Methyloferula stellata AR4: one gene and its partner. Each later gene encodes a partner of the first gene's protein in a complex. Links are inferred from orthologs where the notes say so. Each region holds a gene or a part of one and is shown on either strand. Other genes may lie near its edges.

Region 1 (10,097 bases):
GATCGCGCTCTATCTGGAGATCCTCGATAAGCCCGGCTTCGCTGCTGTGCCGAGAGTGAAGATTTTCGCGGGCAAGGCGGCGGCAAGCTATTGGCATGCGAAATTGATCATCAAGCTTGCCAATGCCGTCGCCGATGTCGTCAACAAAGATCCGCGCATCGGCGACAGGCTGAAACTCGTCTTCGTCCCGAATTATAATGTGAGCATCGCGGAAGCGATCATTCCTGCCACTGATCTCTCCGAGCAGATCTCGACCGCCGGGATGGAAGCGTCCGGCACGGGCAATATGAAGCTTGCCTTGAATGGTGCCTTGACGATCGGCACGCTCGACGGCGCCAATGTCGAAATCCGCGAGCATGTCGCCGCCGACAATATCTTCATCTTCGGCGCGGTGACCGAAGAGATCGCGCAAAAGCGTAAGTCGGGATTCACGGGCGCGGAGGCCAAAGCGGCTTCCCCGCGTTTGGCGCGCGCGCTCGATGCGATCGCGGCGGGTGTTTTCTCGCCCGACGACAAAGGCAGGTTCAAGCCATTGCTCGATGCAGTGCTGGGCTATGATCCTTTCATGGTGGTGGCGGATTTTGACGCCTATTGGGACGCGCAGCGCAAGGTCGATGCGCTTTGGAACGAGCCCGAGCATTGGTGGCGCGCGGCGACCCTCAATATTGCGCGGATGGCATGGTTCTCATCCGACCGCACGATCCGCGAATATGCGGACGAGATCTGGCGCGCGAAAACCTTGCCTTAACCGCGTTTCGAAGTCAGGCGTTTACCCTGTAAATTGTCGAAATCTATACCTTAAACAACACGTTAGGGCGATGCTAACCACGTCTCGTCAGGCCCTGATAACGTTACTCCCTTAAGGTTACCACGTCTTGAGTTGAGGCATCGGTTCAACGCCATGCCTCGCGTAACAGCGTGGAAGCGTCTCATGTTCTCTCGATTCCCTTTTGCCTCTCTCATCGGGCTGTCGCTCGTGGCGGCGCCCTTTGCGGCTCATGCCGATCCGCATGTGATTTCCGGCCTCGGGCCGCGTCAGGCCCAGCCTTATAACGATCCCTCCGCGGAGATGGCCGCGCCGCCTCAGCAAAGCGCGCCCGGCAATTATGGCGGCGGCTTTCTCGAATTGCTGATGACCGGCCGCAATCCGTCGCCGGGCTATATGCCGGGGCCGCGTTCGATGAATGCGCCCGCGGGGTCGGCCTCGCAGATGACGGCCTATGCCGATCCGCAAGGCGGTGCGCCGCGCCGCGAGATCGATCCGGTCTATCAGCGCCAGGAAGTCGATTATTCCGGCAAGGAACGGCCGGGCACGATCGTCATCGACACGCCGAACAAGTTCTTATTCTACGTGGAGCCGGGCGGCCGCGCCTTGCGCTACGGGATCGGCGTCGGACGTCCCGGATTTGAATGGTCGGGCATCAAGACGATCAGCCGCAAGGCCGAATGGCCGGATTGGACGCCGCCTTCCGAAATGCTGCTGCGCCGTCCCGACCTGCCGACCCATATGGCGGGCGGTCCAGAGAATCCGCTCGGTGCCCGTGCGCTTTATCTCGGCTCGTCGCTCTATCGCATTCACGGCACCAATGAGCCCTATACGATCGGCACCAATGTGTCGTCAGGCTGCATCCGCATGATGAACCAGGACGTCGAAGACCTTTACACGCGCGTGAAGATCGGCACCAAAGTCATCGTGATGTAAGCGGCCGCGGGGCGCCCCTTCTCCCGCTTGCGGGAGAAGGTGTCATGCGAAGCATGTGGATGAGGGTAGGCTGGGGCGAGGCGCAAAACGTCGTTCCTCGCCTCGTTTTTTGGGTGCTGGTCTATGACGATATAGGATGTGGGAGCTTCTCGACCCCTCATCCGACCCTCGCTGACACGAGGGCCACCTTCTCCCGCAAGCGGGAGAAGGGACACCCGCACTTTGCGATCAAGCGTCGCTGGAATAATCGTCGGAATAGTCTCCGGCGTCCTGCTGGTCGTCTTGATCCTGATCGGCGTCCTGCTGCGCATCCTGGGCGCGCAACGCTGAGCCGTCATCGTTGTAATAATTATTGACCACGGTCTCGCGGCTGCCGCCTAAACCGCCGCCGAGACCGCCCAACCCATCGGCGATGCCGAGGCTGTTATTATGGCCGCCCATCAGACCCCGGATCGAATCGGCCAAGAGCACACCGCCGGCGACACCCGCCGCGGCGCCCAAGGCACCCTTCAGGAAGCCGCCGCTTTGCGGCGCTCCAAAGCCGCCCTGAGGCTGGCCGCCCCAAGGCCCGGCCGGCGGCGCGCCAAAGCCGCCTTGCGGCTGCTGCTGCTGGCCCCACGGGCTTTGCGGAGGTGGGGGAGGAGGCGCATTATAGCCCTGCGACTGCTGCCAAGGACTGCCGGATGGCGGCACGCTCGACCGCGGCGGCGGGTTGCCGCCGCCGAAAAGCGAACCCAAACCGCTCAAAAAGCCGCCGCCGCCCGCGGGCTGGCTCGCCTGCTGCTGGAGGTCGCGTACTTCCGCTTCGAGCTGCTGCAAGCGGTCATTCGCCGCGCGCAAAGCCTGTTCCTGTACAAGGACTGTCTGCGCCAAAAGATAAGGCGCATAAGGCTGGGCGCGGACAGCGTCATCGATGAGAGCTTCGGCTTCGCGGTCGCGTGGATTGGCGGCAGCGCCGCGCACGCGGTCAAACAGGCCGATCAGCAACTGCCGTTCTTCGGGTGACATGGGATTCTCCCGGTTAAAGAGGCGGAGAGATTCCGCCGCGAAAAAATATGGGGAGCGATCTGGGCGGCTCCAAGGCCCGCCAGGGTGATGATTACTTGTCGGCGGGGCCAAGCCCCCCTAAGACATCTGCCAAATCAAGGCTTCATGACATGACCGAACAAAAAAAGATAAATCCGCGCGCCAGCGCAAAACTGCCGCGCGGCCTCGCCGATCGCGGTCCGGCCGAGCTCGCCGCGACCCAGAAGATGCTGAATGTGATCAAGGCCTCCTACGAGCTTTATGGCTTCGAGGCGGTCGAGACGCCGTTTATCGAATATACCGAAGCGCTCGGTAAATTCCTGCCGGATCAGGACCGGCCGAACGAAGGCGTGTTTTCGTTCAAGGACGATGACGAGCAATGGCTGTCGCTGCGCTATGACCTGACCGCGCCGCTCGCGCGTTATGTGGCCGAAAATTTCGATAAATTGCCGAAGCCTTACCGCAGCTATCGCGCCGGCTATGTGTTTCGAAACGAGAAGCCGGGGCCGGGCCGTTTCCGGCAATTCATGCAATTCGATGCCGATACGGTTGGCGCCGGCTCCGTCGCGGCGGACGCCGAGATCTGCATGATGGCGGCGGATACGCTGGAGAAGCTTGGCATTAAGCGTGGCGATTACGTCATCAAGGTCAACAACCGCAAAGTGCTCGATGGCGTGCTGGAATCGATCGGGCTTGGCGGCGAGGAGAATGCCGGACGCAGGCTCACCGTGCTGCGCGCCATCGACAAGTTCGACAAGTTCGGCGTCGAGGGCGTCAGGCTCCTGCTTGGCACCGGCCGAAAGGACGAGAGCGGCGATTTCACCAAGGGCGCCGGGCTCAATGGTGAGCAGATCGAAGGCGTGTTGACGATGATGGAATCGCCATCGGAAGTCGAAAGCATCGCCGCGGATAAAATTCCGGAAGGCGAGATCAAAGACTATATCGTCTTCAATCGCTGGAAGGACGGCGCGGTTTTTTATGCGAAGCCGGATCACAGGCGCACGCTGAAGACGTTGCGCGAGAAATTCGGCGACAACGCCATCTGTGCCCAAGGTATCGACGAACTCGAAGCCATCATCGATCTCACCAAGGCGAGCGGCTTTGGCGAAGGCCAGATTATGGTCGACCCTTCCGTCGTGCGCGGGCTCGAATATTACACGGGTCCCGTCTTCGAGGCGGAACTCACGTTCGAAGTGCAAGGCGAGGACGGCAAGCCGATCCGTTTCGGTTCGGTCGGCGGCGGTGGCCGCTACGACGGGCTCGTCGGACGCTTTCGCGGCGAGAATGTGCCGGCGACGGGATTTTCCATCGGCGTGTCGCGACTCTTCGCGGCACTTCGGGCGATCAATTCGCCCATTGTCACGAGCGAGGCTGCGACGGGGCCGGTGATTGTGCTGGTGCTCGATCAGCCCGAGATCGCGCGCTACCAGGGTTTCGTCTCGAAACTCCGCGCGGCAGGCATAAGGTCCGAACTTTATCTCGGCGCGTCGGGCATGAATGCGCAATTGAAATATGCCGACAAGCGTTCATCGATTTGCGCCGTCATCCAAGGCTCGAACGAGCGCGAGAAGGGCGAGGTCTCGATCCGCGATCTTGTGCTCGGCGCCGAGCTCGCCGCTTCGACCAAGGACCGCGCGGATTATCTCGAGCTCCGCGCCAAGGCGCAATTCACGGTGACGGAGGAGAGACTCGTTGAGGCCGTGCAAGAGGTGCTGGCGCGTCATAAGCTTGCTTGAAAAAGCAAAACCCTCGTGCTTCGAGGCGAGGCCCTTTGGGCCTCTCCTCAGCATGAGGGTTTGAGGGTCGAGCACACAGCTGCCCTCACCCTGAGGTGCGAGCAATAGGGTGTTGCGAAGCGACGCCCGTCGCAAGCAACACGCTTGGCGAGCCTCGAAGGGCGAGGGGCGGCTACGCGCCCTTCGCTTCCATCAGTGCCGCGAAGCGCGCAAAGAGATAATGGCTATCGCGCGGGCCGGGCGAAGCCTCCGGATGATATTGCACGGCGAAGGCCGGGCGATCCGTCAGCTCGAAGCCGCAATTCGATCCGTCGAAAAGCGAGCGATGGGTTTCCTTTGCGTTCGACGGCAGGCTCGCGGGATCGACCGCGAAACCATGGTTCATCGACACGATCTCGACCTTGCCGGTGGTGAAATCCATCACTGGATGATTGGCGCCATGATGGCCTTGATGCATTTTCATGGTCTTCGCGCCGACGGCGAGCGCCAGCATCTGATGGCCGAGGCAAATGCCGAAGGTCGGAATTTTTTGCGCGATCAGCGCTTGGATCACCGGCACGGCATAAGCGCCGGTCGCGGCAGGATCGCCAGGTCCGTTCGAGAGAAAAACGCCGTCCGGCTTCAGGGCCAGAATCTCTTCAGCCGAGGTCGTCGCGGGCACGACGGTCACGGCGCAGCCGACATCTGCGAGCAGCCGCAAAATATTGCTCTTGATGCCGTAATCGACCGCGACGACGCGAAATTTGTTGTGGCCGCTCTGTCCATAGCCGATCTCAGGCAGCCAGGTGGTGCCTTCCCATTCGCGCCGTTCGGGGGCCGAGGCCTCGGGCACCAGATCCATCCCGACGAGGCCGGGCCATCCGGCGGCTTTGGCCTTCAAACCTTCAAGATCGAAGGCGCCATCGGGCGAATGCGCGATGACGGCATTGGGCATGCCTTTCTCGCGAATGAAGGCGGTGAGCGCGCGCGTATCGATGCCGGAAAGCCCGATGATGCCGCGCCGCTTCAGCCAATCGTTGAAATGCTCGCGCGAGCGATGATTGGACGGCCCTGTGACCGGCGCATGGACGATGACGCCACAGGCGCCGGACGATACAAGACCTTCGACATCTTCCTCATTGGCGCCGACATTGCCGATGTGCGGAAAGGTGAAGGTGACGATTTGGCCGGTATAGGACGGGTCTGTCAGGATTTCCTGATAGCCGGTCATTGCGGTGTTGAAACAGACCTCGCCGACCGCTTCGCCGATAAAGCCGAAACCCATGCCTTCGATCACGGTCCCATCGGCGAGAATCAAAAGCGCGGTGGCAATCGGGTCGGCCCAGCCGTCGTCTGCCGCCGCCATCGTTTGGTCGTCCGTCATTCCGATCCTTCTGCTGAGGTGCTGAGGGACTCTGAACCCTGCGCCAGTCTACTTAAGGAGAAAGCCGCTCAAACGCCAGAGGTCGAGCCGATTTCGCGAAAGCTTGACGCGATTTTTCCCGCCAACCGTGGTTCAAAGCGGCGATAAGCGGGCGGGGGTGCTCCGAGAGGGTTAAAATATGAGTTTGGCGCCGGCTGCGCTACGGACATTCGCTTTCGCGGCGGGCGTATCGGTTGCCAATTTCTATTATGTGCAGCCGCTCCTCGTCGATATCGGCAAAAGCTTCGGCCTCAATGAAGCCGTCATGGGCCTCGTGCCGACTTTGACGCAGTTCGGCCTTGGATTGGGCGTGCTTTTGCTGCTGCCCCTGGGCGATGTGATCGACAACCGGCGCCTTGTCTCTTGCGCCATCGCCTTGCAGGCTGTGGCTCTCCTCGTGATGGCCACGGCGTCGAACCTCATCCTTTTTTTCGGCGCCGCCATGGTGATGGGGTTTACCGGCATCACCTCTTATCTGCTGGCGCCTTATGTCGCGCATCTCGCGCCTGCCGCCGAGCGCGGCCGCGTCATCGGGCTTCTGGCGCGCGGCGGGATCATCGGCATTCTTCTGGCGCGCACGGTCAGCGGCCTCATCGGCTTTTACATCGGCTGGCGTTCCGTCTATCTCCTCGCGGCGCTGGCGATGCTGGCGCTGCTTTGGCTGTTGCGCCGCTATATGGTGCCGCTCGCGCGCCCGACGACGACGCCCTATCACCATCTGCTTCTGTCTTTGGTCAAGCTCGTCCGCAACGAGCCGGCGGTGCGACGGACGGTCTTTACACAGGCGCTGAACTTCGGATCTTTCAATAGTTTATGGCTTGGTCTCAGCCTCTATCTCGAAAGTCCGGCTTTCGGTCTCCATAGCGACAGCGTCGGCATGTTCGGCCTTTTGGGCGCGGCGGCGGCGCTTGCCGCACCGCTCGCCGGACGGTTCGTCGACCGCAAAGGCCCGCAGGTGACCTTGCGCTTCGCGCTGGCGCTGACGGTCATCGCATGGGTGGTCATGGCGCTTCTGCCGAACATGATCGGGATCGTCGCCGGGATCATTCTCGTCGATCTCGGCGCCACGGCGAGTGATGTCTCGAACCGGACGATCCTGTTTCGCTTGCATCCCGATATCCGGACGCGGCTCATGGCTGTCTATAGTATAGGCATGTTCTTCAGCGGTGGAATCCTGTCGTTGCTGACGACCATTCTCTGGGCCCACTCCGGATGGCTCGGGGTCTGCCTGCTCGGCCTTGCGGCAACAAGTCTCGCCTTTCTCGCCAATCTGCGCGCGCCCAGCGCGCCGCATGATGGCTATGGCGATTAAAAATCGTGCAGATGGCCGGATTCCTGGCTATCTCCTAATCCATATGTGCTTGTGGCTTGTACCGAAACCACTGAGTTTGATACATTCCAACCTAGCACGGGGCTATTTGTCGCAAATCCCCTTCCATGAAGCATTTCGGACCTTCGGTCTCGCACCGAACGGTCTCTCTTTGAAAACGGGCATCATAAATGGCGCATAAGCTTCAACTCGGAATGGGCTTCACATTTGAGCAGCTCTATAAGGTCGACGGACTGGCCGCGATCGATCAGGCGTTCATCGCCTATCTGGCCGAAGCTGATGCAGCCCTGCACAATCGTCTCGTGACCGGACGTGCCGATCCGTCGGCGCTCGAGCACAAAGAAGAATCCGCGCTGATCGTCGATGCGGCGCCGCATGTCGAGGATTTCATCGGGCGTCTCTTTGGAATCTCCGGCGAGATTTCGGCGATGCAGGCGCGCCACAATGAGCTGGCTGCGATCTATACGGTGAAGCGGCTCTTCGTGCAGCGCCGCGCGATCAAGGGCGTCTCGGCCGAAGAGGCCGAGGAAATCGATGGGGCCGTGGTCACGGCGGAACTCGAAAAACTGTTCGGCGAGCCGATCACCGAATTGAGCTACGCCAAGCATGTCCAGAACTGGCTCGACAATGACGGCGACGAAGCCGCGCTCGACCTCGCGGCGCGCTATGCCGCCTGGGCGACGCTCTCGCAGGCCGGCAAGGCTTCGCATAAATCCTGGGTCCTCTTCCGCGTGCCGCATAAGCTCGACGCGTCGCATCTCGTTCCGATCGAGACGGAGGTCATCGACGGCGTCGCGCAGGCGCGTCTGCCGAAGGATCGCTGGCGCCATCGCGAAGGCTTCGCGCTGACCGATCACGGCATGGATATGCGCGGCGCGCTCGATCAGGCGAACTACTGCATCTGGTGCCATCCGCAGGGCAAGGATAGCTGCTCCACCGGCTTGAAGGATAAGGAGACGGGCGCGTTCAAGGGCAGCGCCTTCGGCGTGCCGCTTAACGGATGTCCGCTCGAAGAAAAAATCTCCGAGATGAATCTGACGAAGACGCGCGGCTTCGTGGTCGGCGCGATTGCGATCGCCACCGTCGATAATCCGATGTGCGCCGGCACCGGCCACCGCATCTGCAACGATTGCATGAAGTCCTGCATCTATCAAAAGCAGGAGCCGGTCGATATTCCGCAGATCGAGACCGAGACGCTGAAGGATCTTCTGTCCCTGCCTTGGGGCTTCGAGATCTATTCGCTTTTCACCCGCTGGAGCCCGCTCAATCTGCGCCGCCCGGTGCCGAAGGTTTCAACCGGCTATAAGGTGCTCGTCGTCGGGCTCGGGCCGGCGGGCTATACGCTCTCGCATCATCTGATGAACGACGGTCATACCGTCATCGCGGTCGACGGATTGAAGATTGAACCGCTCGATCCGGCTTTGTCGGGCGTCGACAAATACGGCAGCCGCGTCCCGTTCGAGCCCGTCTTTGACGTCAAGAGCCTGATCGAACCTTTGGAGAGCCGCACCAGCGCCGGCTTCGGCGGCGTCGCGGAATATGGCATCACGGTCCGCTGGGACAAAAACTTCCTGAAGATGATCCGGCTGCTGCTGGAACGCCGCAGCCAGTTCACCATGATCGGCGGTGTTCGCTTCGGCGGCACGATCGGCATCGACAAGGCTTTCGAGCTTGGCTTCGATCATATCGCGCTTTGCGCGGGCGCGGGACGCCCGACCGTCATTCCGATGAAGAACGGCTTGGCGCCCGGCGTGCGTCAGGCCTCGGACTTCCTGATGGCGCTGCAATTGACCGGAGCCGCCAAAGCTGACTCGATTGCGAATTTGCAGATCCGCCTGCCCGTCGTGGTGATCGGTGGCGGCCTCACCGCGATCGACGCAGCGACGGAGGCGCTCGCCTATTATCCCGTGCAGGTCGAGAAATTCGTCACCCGCTACGAGACGCTCATCGCCGAACATGGCGAGGCAGGGGTGCGCGGAATCTGGACGCCGCACGAGCAGGAAGTCGCCGACGAATTCATCGCCCATGCGAAGGCCATCCGTGACGAGCGCAAGCTCGCACATGCGGCCGGACTGAAGCCGCGCATCGCCGATCTGCTGGACCAATGGGGCGGCGTGGTGATCGCTTATCGCCGCCGTCTGATCGATGCGCCGAGCTATACGCTGAACCACGAAGAAGTGGCCCTGGCGATGCAGGAAGGCATTCGCTTCGCCGAAGGCCTGACGCCTGAAGAGGTCAAGGTTGATCATTATGGTGTCGCTGAGGCATTGGTCGTCTCGCGTCATTCGAAGGACGCGGCGACCGGCGAGGCCGTCGTCGAGAAACTGACGCTGCCCGCGCGCTCCGTCATCGTGGCGGCGGGCACTCAGCCGAACACGGTGCTCGGCCGCGAAGATCCGCTCAACGTCGTGCTCGATGGCCGTTACTTCCAGGCCTATGGCGAGGATGGCACGCCGGTCCATCCGGAAAAATCCTGCAAGCCGAACACGGTCCATGTGCTGATGAGCGCGCGGCCGGATGGACGATCCGTCAGCTTCTTCGGCGATCTGCATCCGAGCTTCGCCGGCAATGTCGTGAAGGCAATGGCGAGCGCGAAACTCGGCTATCCCGTCGTCAGCCGGCAGATGGCGGCGACTGCGCATACGCCCGTGACGCCGGAGGCTCTCGCCGCGACGATGAACGAGGGGCTGCGCGCCACCGTGCGCTCGGTCGAGCGGCTGACTCCGACCATTGTCGAAGTTACCGTCCATGCGCCCTTCGCAGCGCGGGCTTTCATGCCCGGCCAATTCTATCGCTTGCAGAATTTCGAGGCTTTGGCGCCGCGCGCCGACGGCACGACCTTGATGATGGAAGGCTTGGCGCTCACCGGCGCATCCGTCGACAAATATCAGGGCCTGCTCT
Region 2 (11,088 bases), 750 kb from region 1 along the record:
TCTTGGTGAGGGTGAGGCTTGCGAAGAAGCTCGACCAGACCTCGGGACCAAACGCGGCCCAGGTCGCGAATGTCAGGACCGCCAGGGTTGCAACGCCAGACGCGATGCACCGCCAATAACCGCCGGCCAGCAAAGCGATCGGGACTAGCATGGCGAATTGCGGCTTATAGGCGAGCCCGGCAAACAGAATGCCGGCGAGCCAGGGCCGGGCTCTCAGGTTGAGAAGCCCGCCTGCGAGAAGCGCCGCCGTGAGGAAGCCATTATGGCCATGCGTCAAATTGACGAAGACGGCTGGAAAGGCGAGCGCCGGGATGACGGCTTGCCGCCAGGCAATCCCGGCTGGTTTCAAGATCGCCCAGACCGCAGCCAGATAGAGCGACAGGGTCGTGGCCTGCCAGACCAGAAGCGCCAGCAAGTAAGGCAAGCACGCAAGCAGCCCGGCGACGCCGAGAAAATAAGGCGGATAGGACCAAAGATAAAAATCGGGCGAGGGGCCGAAGAGCTCCGCCTGTTTTGCCGTATGAGCCTTGGTGTCATAGGCGCTCGCCGCCTGGCCTTCGCGGACCTCCTGGCCCGCCGCCCAGATCTCGCTGAAATCCGGGCCGAGCGGGCGGCCGAAGCGGTCGTGTCCGTCCCGTGTGGTCGCGACCAGAAGGACGATTGCGCAGCCAAACATTGCCAGCAGAAGGATCGGATAGATCCGAAGCCTTGCTTCTGTCAGCCAAAGGCCGGATTTCAGGCTCAGGGTCATGAGACATCCCGCAGCGGTCGCGCGAGACAGCAATAGAGCGCAGTCTCTTAATTTCGCCTTGCCGGTAGCGGAAACTCGCGGTCTTTCTTTGGGAATGCTCGCGATCGCTTGACTAGCGCGGCCCGGCTTCAGGCGCTAAATCTTGCCACCCCCTCAACCGGAGTTCTTTTCGATGGCCTTTATCGCCGATGCCTTGCTGCGCGTGAAACCCTCCGCGACGATCGTGGTGACGCAGAAGGCGCGCGACCTCAGAGCCGCCGGGCGCGACATCATTTCGCTCTCGGTCGGCGAGCCGGATTTCGATACGCCCGACAATATCAAGAAGGCGGCGATCGCGGCGATCGAGCGGGGTGACACGAAATATACGCCGGTTGCCGGTATCCAGCCTTTGCGCGAAGCGATCGCGCAAAAATTCAAACGCGAGAACGGGCTCGACTACAAGCCGTCGCAGACGATCGTCGGTACCGGCGGCAAGCATATTCTGTTCAACGCCTTTCTGGCGACGGTCAATCCGGGCGACGAAGTCATCATTCCGGCGCCCTATTGGGTCAGCTATCCGGATATGGTTGCCATTGCAGGCGGCGTGCCGGTCATCGTTCCAACGAAGATGGAACATGAATTCAAGCTGCAGGCGGAAGACCTCGACCGCGCCATCACGCCGAAGACGAAATGGCTTTTATTGAATTCGCCGTCGAATCCGTCCGGCGCCGCCTATACGCGGGCTCAATTGAAAGCACTGACCGATGTGCTTTTGCGCCACCCGCATGTCTGGGTGCTGACGGACGATATTTACGAACATCTGACCTATGGCGATTTCACCTTCACCACGCCGGCGCAAGTCGAGCCCGCTTTGATCGATCGCACACTGACGATGAACGGCGTTTCGAAATCCTATGCCATGACCGGCTGGCGCATCGGCTATGCGGCGGGGCCCGATGTTCTCATCAAGGCGATGGACATGCTGCAAGGTCAGCAAACCTCGGGCGCCTGTTCGATCGCGCAATGGGCATCCGTCGAAGCTTTGACGGGCCCGCAGGATTTCATCGCGGAGCGCCGCAAAATATTCGAGAGCCGGCGCGATCTCGTCGTCTCGATGCTCAATCAAGCAAAGTATTTGAAATGCCCGTCGCCGGAAGGCGCCTTCTATGTCTATCCGTCTTGCGCCGAAGCGATCGGCAAGAAGACGCCGGACGGAAAGGTAATCGCGAGCGACGAAGATTTCGTCTCGGCGCTGCTCGAGATGGAAGGAGTCGCCGTCGTGCAGGGATCCGCCTTCGGTCTCGGCCCGAATTTCCGCATTTCCTATGCGACCTCGACCTCTGTGCTTGAAGACGCCTGCACCAAGATCCAGCGCTTTTGCGCGTCGCTCAATTGAATGTGATCCATGCGAAACGCGATTGCAGAATCTGGAAATGCAACTCGGTGCGCGCTCAAACGCCGCGCTTGTGTGACGCTTCGATGACTCGCTTTCTAACTCAATTTTAAGCTTAAGCTTCGTAAAACGAGCGATATTCGCTGGTTCATAAACTCGTGCGCCGCTTTCTCGCTCATTTCAAACTCATCCATCAATTCGCTTTGCTCGCGATTGCCTTCGCTTTGTTGTCGGGGTTCGGCGCGGCTGTGATTTGGATGAAGATCAATGATCTGCAAAAGGCCAATGCGCGGATCATAGAGCAGCAATTTCCATCGCGTCTGGCTCTTGCCGAGGCCAAAGGTTCGGCGGCGGCTTTCGCGGCGCTTGCCTATCGCGCGCAGACCGCCGATGCCGAGCAGTTGAAAGACATCAGGGAGACGATCGTCCAGGAAGAGCGGCGCTTCCGGCATTGGCTCCAGAACGTCGCCACTGACGATCCTCAGACGGCGCATGATCTATCCGGTATCGAAGCCCGATTTGAAAAGATGCTCGCCTTCGTGCGGCATTTCGTCAGCTCCGCGCAGACAGCGGAGACGGAACCGCGCGACTTCCAGCTCGAATATCGCTTCAGCCCGTTGCGCGACGATCTCGATGCGAGCCTCAATCATCTCTCCAACGCGCTCGGGAGCGCGGCGCAGGACTATGTAGAATTCACCCAGCATGTGCAGTCGGTGGAATTGCTGTCCACGGTCGAGGTGATCGCCGCGGGCTATGTGACGATCTTTGTGTGCACGATTCTTTGGGCGGCCTTCGGCATTGCCGGCCCGCTTCGAAGGCTGGCCGATACGACCCGGGCCATAGTCGACGGGCATCTCGACGTTCAAATTTCTGACCGCGGCTATGCCGAGGAAATCTGCGTCATGAGCCAAGCGCTCACCGTGTTTCGCGACACTGCCTTGTTCACACGCAAGCTTGAAGAAGATCACGTGGCGGCGAGGGCGGAGGCCGACCGGGCTTTGATTTTGGAACGGCGCCGTGTCGCCGAAATTTTCCGCAAGGATGTGATGGAAGCGATCATGATCGTTTCCGGCGCCAGCAGTGAATTGCAAAGAAGCGCGACTTTCATGCGTGACCGGGCGATCGAAACCGATCTCCAGGCGCAGACCGTGGTGAAGGTGTCAGCCGAAACGATCGAGACGGTCGGTTCGCTTTCGCATTCCTCGACGCAATTGTCCGGAACCGTCGGCACCATGAACGAACAATTGCTGGACGCGACGCATATCGCGATCAAAGCCGTCACGGATGGCCGCTCGACATCGCAAAGCGCGCATGAGCTCGTCGGCGCCGTCGACGCGATCAGCAAGATCGCCGACTTCATCTCCGACGTCGCCTATAAGATCAATCTTCTCGCCTTGAACGCGACGATCGAAGCGGCGCGTTGCGGTGAACTCGGACGGGGATTTGCCGTTGTGGCGGCCGAGGTGAAGCATCTTGCCCACGCGACCTCGCATGCGGCGGCGGATATCGCGCGGCAGCTCGCGGCCGTGAAAGGCGCGACCGATCAGGTGGTCAATGCCATCGACGTCACGGTCGACGGGATCGGCCAGATCGGCGAAATGGCCAGCGTGCTCGAGTCCGCGCATGGCGAAAGAGAACAGGCGACACGCAATATTACGGGCTGCGTCCATTCGGTCGTCCTGAATGCCAAGCATGTGTCCGACGTCATCTACGATGTCTGTCTGTCGACGGGAGAGACGCAGCGCGTCGCGGAAGCCATGCTGTCGGCGACGCAGGAATTATCTGAGCAGGCCGAACGCCTGCTCAGCCGGTCGCATGAATTTTGTGAAAAAATCGCTGCCTAGAGCATGATCCCGAAAAGTTGCAGACTTTTTGGATAAGGATCATGCGCTTAAACAAATATTCGCAGCGCGATTGATCATGCCAGAGTGGAATATGGGTTTTAGATGCAAGAAAGCCCGGTTCCAAATCTATGGAACCGGGCTCTTGCCACCCATTCGCCCGCGTCCGCGGAAATGAAACCGTTATCCCCCGACCGGTTTCTGCGTCGTCAGCCCCTATTCTGTAGCAGAGGGCCTTTCATCTGTCTGTGTTTTTACGGTCACAGTCACAGGAAGAAATGAAGGCCGGCGCATTTTGCTCTAAAATGACAGCGGGGTTGTCGCGCCCCGCTAAATCTGGTTTTCTGGCCTGAGCATGTTCCTCGGAAGGGCGATCGGCTTTCCGGAGCGGATATCTTTAACTTATTGATACGGGGTATGTTCTGCCGGTTGGCCTGTAGCCCTGGCGGGGCGGGTGCCTCTGTCGATCTTAAGCTTAAGCGGGGATTGAATGTTAAGGGATGATACCGGCGGGAGCGGACGCCGGCCCTCGCGTAATGTGCTCGGCGAACCGCTGGAAAGCTGCTCCTTCGATCCCTTGACCGGATATTACCGCAACGGTTGTTGCGATACGTCGTTGGAGGACACCGGCAGCCACACGGTCTGCGTCGTGACGACGGAGGAATTTCTCGCCTTCTCGAAAAAGGCAGGCAATGATCTTTCGACGCCGCTGCCGCAATATGGGTTTCCCGGCCTGAAGCCTGGCGACCGCTGGTGCCTCGTCGCGGCGCGCTGGCAGCAAGCCTTCATGGCGGGCAAGATGCCGCGCGTCGTCCTGCGCGCCACGCATGAAGGTGCGCTCGAATATTGTGCGCTTGAAGACTTGAAACGTTACGCCATCGATCTTTCTTGAACGGTATTGCTGGAACAGCGCGCTTATGCCGATATTTCGGGACGCACTCCTCAGCACAAGAGCATCTTAAACTTGGCCCTTACCTGAGGTGGCCGTAAGGCGGCCCTCTCGGAAGGCGGCCCATGCGCAAAGCCACTGCGAAGATTATACGGAGACCATGCCGAAACGCACCGATATCGCGACCATCATGATCATCGGCGCCGGTCCGATCATCATCGGACAGGCCTGCGAATTTGACTATTCGGGAACGCAGGCCTGCAAGGCCTTGCGCGCGGAAGGCTATCGCATCGTCCTCGTCAATTCCAATCCGGCGACGATCATGACCGACCCGGATATGGCGGACCGCACCTATGTCGAGCCGATCACGCCGGACGTTGTCGCCAAGATCATCGCCAAGGAACGCTATGCCGTGCCGGGCGGCTTCGCGCTGCTGCCGACCATGGGCGGACAGACTGCGTTGAATTGCGCGCTTTCGCTGAAAAAAATGGGCGTGCTCGACGATTTCGGCGTCGAGATGATCGGTGCGACGGCGGACGCAATCGACATGGCCGAAGACCGCGAGCGGTTTCGCGAGGCCATGACGCGCATCGGCCTTTCGACGCCGCGTTCGCACCAGATCAAGACGCTCACGCAAGCGCTCGACATCCTGGACGATATCGGCCTGCCGGCGATCATCCGCCCATCCTTCACCATGGGCGGAACCGGGGGCGGCATCGCCTATACCAAGACCGAATTCATCGAGATCATCGAGCGCGGCATAGACGCCTCGCCGACGAGCGAGGTTCTGGTCGAGGAAAGCGTGCTCGGCTGGAAAGAATATGAAATGGAGGTTGTCCGCGACAAGGCGGATAATTGCATCATCATCTGCTCGATCGAAAATATCGATCCGATGGGCGTGCATACGGGCGATTCGATCACGGTCGCGCCCGCGCTGACGCTCACCGACAAGGAATATCAGGTGATGCGCGATGCCTCGCTCGCGGTATTGCGCGAGATCGGCGTCGAGACCGGCGGCTCCAATGTGCAATTCGCGGTCAATCCCGAGAACGGCCGGATGATCGTGATCGAGATGAATCCGCGTGTGTCGCGATCCTCGGCTCTCGCTTCCAAGGCGACGGGATTTCCGATCGCCAAGGTCGCGGCGAAACTCGCCGTCGGCTACACGCTGGACGAGATCGCAAACGACATCACGGGCGGCGCGACGCCGGCTTCCTTCGAACCTTCGATCGATTACGTCGTCACGAAAATCCCGCGTTTCGCCTTCGAAAAATTTCCCGGCGCCGAGCCTATTCTGACGACGGCGATGAAATCCGTCGGCGAGGTCATGGCGATCGGCCGGACTTTCGCTGAAAGTCTGCAAAAGGCGCTGCGTTCGCTCGAAATCGGCCTCAACGGCCTCGACGAGATCGAGATCGAAAATGTCGGCGCAGGCGACGACAAGAATGCCGTGCGCGCCGCGCTCGGCCGCCCGACGCCCGACCGCCTCCTCACCGTCGCGCAGGCGCTGCGCTATAAGCTGAGCCAGGACGAAATCTACGAAGCCTGCAAGATCGATCGCTGGTACATCGAGCGCCTGCAGGAGATCGTCGATCTCGAAGACAAGGTGCGGAAATATGGCCTGCCGAAAGACGCAGCCAATCTGCGTCTGTTGAAGGCTGCGGGGTTCTCCGACGCGCGGCTTGCGGGCTTGGCGCATCTGAACGAGGCCGATGTCGCGGCCGAGCGCAAAAGGCTCGACGTGCATCCGGTTTTCAAGCGCATCGACACATGCGCGGCGGAATTCGCTTCGCCCACCGCCTATATGTATTCGACCTATGAGACGCCCTTCGCCGGCCATGCGGCCAACGAGGCATATCCCTCCGCGCGGGAAAAAATCGTCGTGCTGGGCGGCGGCCCCAATCGTATCGGCCAGGGCATAGAGTTCGATTATTGCTGCTGTCATGCCTCTTACGCTTTGCGCGAGCAAGGCTATGAGACGATCATGATCAATTGCAATCCGGAAACGGTTTCGACCGATTACGATACGTCGGACCGGCTCTATTTCGAGCCATTGACCTCGGAAGACGTGCTCGAAATCCTCGCCAAGGAACAAGAAAGCGGCACGCTCAAGGGCGCGATCGTGCAATTCGGCGGACAGACGCCCTTGAAGCTCGCGCATCGTCTCGAACAGGCAGGCATCGCCATTCTCGGCACCAGCGTCGACTCGATCGATCTTGCCGAGGACCGCGACCGTTTCAAACGGCTTCTCGACAAGCTCGGGTTGAAACAGCCGAAGAACGGCATCGCCTATTCCGTCGAGCAATCGCGGCTGATCGCAGCCGAACTCGATCTGCCGCTTGTCGTGCGGCCTTCCTATGTGCTCGGCGGCCGCGCGATGGCGATCATCCGCGATCAGGCGGCGCTCGATGATTATCTGCTCGGCACCTTGCCGGGCCTCGTGCCCTCCGACGTCAAGGCGCGCTATCCAAACGACAAGACCGGGCAGATCAATACGGTGCTCGGTAATAATCCTTTGCTCTTCGACCGCTATTTATCGGATGCGGTCGAGGTCGATGTCGATGCCCTGTGCGATGGCGAGGACGTCTTCGTCTGCGGCATCATGGAACATATCGAAGAAGCCGGCATTCATTCGGGCGACAGCGCGTGCTCTCTGCCGCCGCGCTCGCTGTCCGCCGACATGCTCATGCGGCTTGAGGAGCAGACCCGGAAGCTCGCTCTGGCCTTGAATGTGGGCGGCCTCATGAACGTGCAATATGCGCTGAAAGAGGGTGAGATCTATGTGCTCGAGGTCAACCCCAGAGCCTCGCGCACCGTGCCCTTCGTCGCCAAAGTGATCGGCATGCCCATCGCCAAAATCGCGGCGCGGCTGATGGCCGGCGAGAAGCTCGCGTCTTTTGGCCTGAAGCCGATGAAGGGCGATCATGTCGGCGTCAAGGAAGCCGTGTTTCCCTTCGCGCGGTTCCCGGGCGTCGATACGGTTCTCGGCCCGGAAATGCGCTCGACCGGCGAGGTCATCGGGCTCGACCGCTCCTTTGCGATCGCATTTGCCAAGAGCCAGCTTGGCGGCGGCACCAAGGTCCCGAAGACCGGGACCGTCTTCGTCTCGGTACGGGATGTGGATAAGCCGCGCATGCTCGAGACGATCAGGCTTCTCGTCGAGCTCGGATTCAAGATCAAGGCGACAGGCGGCACGTCGCGTTTCCTCGAAAGCGAGGGCGTTCCTGCCCAAAAAATCAACAAAGTTTCCGAAGGGCGGCCGCATGTCGTGGATGCGATCACAAACGGCGGGATCCAGCTCGTGTTCAACACGACGGAGGGGGCGCAGGCGCTGGCCGATTCGCGCTCGCTGCGCCGCGCTGCCCTCTTGCATAAGGTGCCTTACTACACCACTCTGGCAGGAGCGATTGCCGCCTCGCAGGGGATAAGGGCCTATGTGGCGGGTGATCTCGAAGTGCGCGCCCTTCAGGACTATTTCACCTGAATTTTCTTGCGAAAATCGCGCAGCGGCGGCAGGTTTGGAGTTCACTCCAACGGGTCGCAGCAAGACTCGGCTCGCGGCATTTGACCGATCAGGATGCCGGGGTATCCGAATAGGACGGAGCGCGGAAGCTGAAACGGGGCTAAAAGCCCATCAATAGAGCGGTGAAAGAGATTTCGATGGTGGACAAGATTCCGATGACGCCGGGTGGCCATAGCGCCCTCGAAGAGGAATTGAAGCAGCGCCAGCAGGTCGAGCGGCCCCGGATCATCCAGGCCATCGCCGAAGCGCGCTCTCACGGCGACCTATCCGAAAACGCCGAATATCATTCCGCCAAGGAGGCGCAATCCTTGAACGAGGGCCGCATCGCCGAGCTCGAGGACAAGCTGTCGCGCTCCGAAGTCATCGACGTGACGAAACTTTCCGGCACGACCGTTATGTTCGGCGCGACCGTGACCTTGATCGACGAGGATACCGAGGAAAAGAAGATCTATCAAATCGTCGGCGAGAGCGAGGCCGATGTGAAAAAGGGACGTGTATCCATCACCTCGCCGACGGCCCGCGCGCTGATCGGCAAGAAGGTCGGCGACACTGTTGAAGTGAATACGCCCGGCGGCGGCAAGAGCTATGAGATTTTGAACGTCGCGTTTCAGTAAATCGGCTGAAACCTATTCCCAATAGGACCAATCTTTCGGAGCGTCATGCGCGGACTTGATCCGCGCATCCAGGCGGCCGGGGTTAAACGCTGAGCTGCCGACTTTAGAAAGCATTCTTGGATGCGCGGATCAAGTCCGAGCATGACGGCACGACAGATGATTCGTCCTCACGGAAAAAACGCGACGATGCCGGGGTGTTTCTCGATCCCCGAATAATCGTTCTCGGCTTGCGCCTTGGCGAGATCGAAAGCCTGTTGAAGGTTGAGCCAATAATTCGGCTCCTTCGAAAAATAAAGTCCCAGCCTTATAGAAAGGTCGGCATCGACCGGCGCCTGGCCGCGCAAGATCGTGCTGATCAGATCGCCCGATACTTTAAGCGCGGCGGCGAGCTGGCTGCCGTTCATGCCGAGATCGGAGAGATATTGATCTTGCAGGATGCGGCCGGGATGTTTCGGAGCCTTCGCCATCTTCGCTCTCGCGCTTTTAGGTTCTTCGATCGATGTGAGCGACCCTTCTCCCAGTGGGAGAAGGTGGCCCGACGAAGTCGGGCCGGATGAGGGGTTACGGTCTTTGGCGGGAGGTCGTAACCCCTCACCCGGTCAGCTCCGCTGACCACCCTCTCCCGCTGGGAGAGGGTTCGCACGCCAATGTGACGTGCCATCATTTATAACGCAACAGGTTCCGTTAGATAAGCCTCAGGCCGATCCGCCGTCGAGCGCCAGCGCGTCGTCTTCCTTCAACAGCGTGCCGGTGCATTTCAGCTTTTGGGCGAGCCCGATCATGGCCAGGATGCGCTTTGCCGCGTCTTCAAGCGAGAGACCATCCGGCCTGATGTTCGAGATGCAATTACGGTTTGAATCTTTGCTGACGCCCGCCCTCGGTGCATAAGTGATATAGGCGCCGAGACTGTCGCTGGCGGACAAGCCCGGCCGCTCGCCGATCAGCACCACGACGAGCAATGTTCCAAGCGCTTCGGTGATCTCGTCGCCGAGTGCGACGCGGCCCTGCTGCGCGATGACGGGTGGTGCGAAGCGCCACGCCGGCGATGCGGCAATCAATTTTGCGAGCGCTGCGCCCTGCGTTTGCAAGGCCTGCGCCGAGAGCCCATCGGCCAGCACCAAAGCGGCGTCGTAAGGCCCCGGATGAAGACGAGCGCGACTGTCTGGCGCGAGACGCCGCCCGAAATCCGGGCGCTGCAAATATTGCGCGCGGTTTTCCGCTTGGCTTTTCACGACGATCGGTGAAGGGTCACCAAGTTCCATTATGAGGCGCTCGATATTGAGGCTCGCATGCACGGCATCGCGGGCGCGCGCATGAGCGAGTGCGAATTCGAGCACACGTTGCGTCGGCAGCGAATCGCCGGTTCGGCCGAGCGCGATGCGCGCCGTTGTCGCGCGCCGCAAATGCGCCCAAGCGTCACCGAAAGGGTCTTCATTGCTCATGACGATCCCAATAGTTTCGCTGCGCCGCCTTCGAGCCGCGGCCGCACGCGGCCTTTGTCGTCCATGATCCCCATGCGCATGAGCCAGGCTTCGAATTCCGGCGCAGGCCGCAGACCGAGCACACGGCGCGCATAAAGCGCGTCGTGATAGGAGGTCGATTGATAGCCGAGCATGATGTCGTCGGCACCGGGCACGCCCATGATGTAAGTACAGCCGGCGACGCCGAGCAGGGTCAGAAGCGTGTCCATGTCGTCTTGATCGGCTTCGGCGTGATTGGTGTAGCAAACATCGACGCCCATCGGCAGGCCCATGAGCTTGCCGCAGAAATGATCTTCCAATCCGGCGCGAATGATTTCCTTGCCGTCGTAGAGATATTCCGGGCCGATGAAGCCGACGACCGTATTGACGAGAAGCGGGCGATGGTGGCGCGCGACCGCATAGGCGCGCGCCTCCATCGTCTGCTGATCGACGCCATGATGCGCCTCGGCGGACAGCGCCGCGCCCTGGCCGGTCTCGAAATACATGAGATTGGCGCCGGGATTCGCGCGGCCGGTTGCACGGACGGCTTCATGCGCTTCATCGAGCATGGCGAGGCTCACACCAAATGCATCATTGGCGGCTTGCGAGCCAGCGATTGATTGAAAGACGAGGTCGAC

The links.
Region 2: the proteins of carA (region 1) and carB are in contact, whole or in part, in a solved structure (PDB 1KEE), measured with the Escherichia coli proteins. The link is inferred for Methyloferula stellata AR4 from one-to-one orthologs.

Annotation. Positions count from the first base shown.
Region 1 is NZ_ARWA01000001.1:1,567,452-1,577,548, forward strand. What follows is about bases 3,733-6,592. They hold carA (glutamine-hydrolyzing carbamoyl-phosphate synthase small subunit), read right to left. Parts: upstream 5,828-6,592; coding sequence 4,637-5,827; downstream 3,733-4,636. Other genes in these bases: hisS (histidine--tRNA ligase), read left to right, coding at 3,733-4,464; A3OQ_RS0107685 (MFS transporter), read left to right, coding at 6,006-6,592. In the rest of the region: A3OQ_RS0107660 (glycogen/starch/alpha-glucan phosphorylase), read left to right, coding at 1-748; A3OQ_RS0107665 (L,D-transpeptidase), read left to right, coding at 932-1,702; A3OQ_RS0107670 (DUF2076 domain-containing protein), read right to left, coding at 1,931-2,710; more of hisS, read left to right, coding at 2,860-3,732; more of A3OQ_RS0107685, read left to right, coding at 6,593-7,178; A3OQ_RS0107690 (FAD-dependent oxidoreductase), read left to right, coding at 7,367-10,097. UniProt on the Escherichia coli protein: Small subunit of the glutamine-dependent carbamoyl phosphate synthetase (CPSase).
Region 2 is NZ_ARWA01000001.1:819,286-830,373, forward strand. What follows is about bases 4,687-8,537. They hold carB (carbamoyl-phosphate synthase large subunit), read left to right. Parts: upstream 4,687-5,013; coding sequence 5,014-8,337; downstream 8,338-8,537. Other genes in these bases: A3OQ_RS0104155 (DUF2237 family protein), read left to right, coding at 4,687-4,856; greA (transcription elongation factor GreA), read left to right, coding at 8,514-8,537. In the rest of the region: A3OQ_RS0104140 (glycosyltransferase family 87 protein), read right to left, coding at 1-751; A3OQ_RS0104145 (pyridoxal phosphate-dependent aminotransferase), read left to right, coding at 924-2,126; A3OQ_RS0104150 (methyl-accepting chemotaxis protein), read left to right, coding at 2,282-3,967; more of A3OQ_RS0104155, read left to right, coding at 4,455-4,686; more of greA, read left to right, coding at 8,538-8,990; A3OQ_RS0104170 (HigA family addiction module antitoxin), read right to left, coding at 9,158-9,457; ethanolamine ammonia-lyase subunit EutC, read right to left, coding at 9,686-10,432; A3OQ_RS0104180 (ethanolamine ammonia-lyase subunit EutB), read right to left, coding at 10,429-11,088. UniProt on the Escherichia coli protein: Large subunit of the glutamine-dependent carbamoyl phosphate synthetase (CPSase).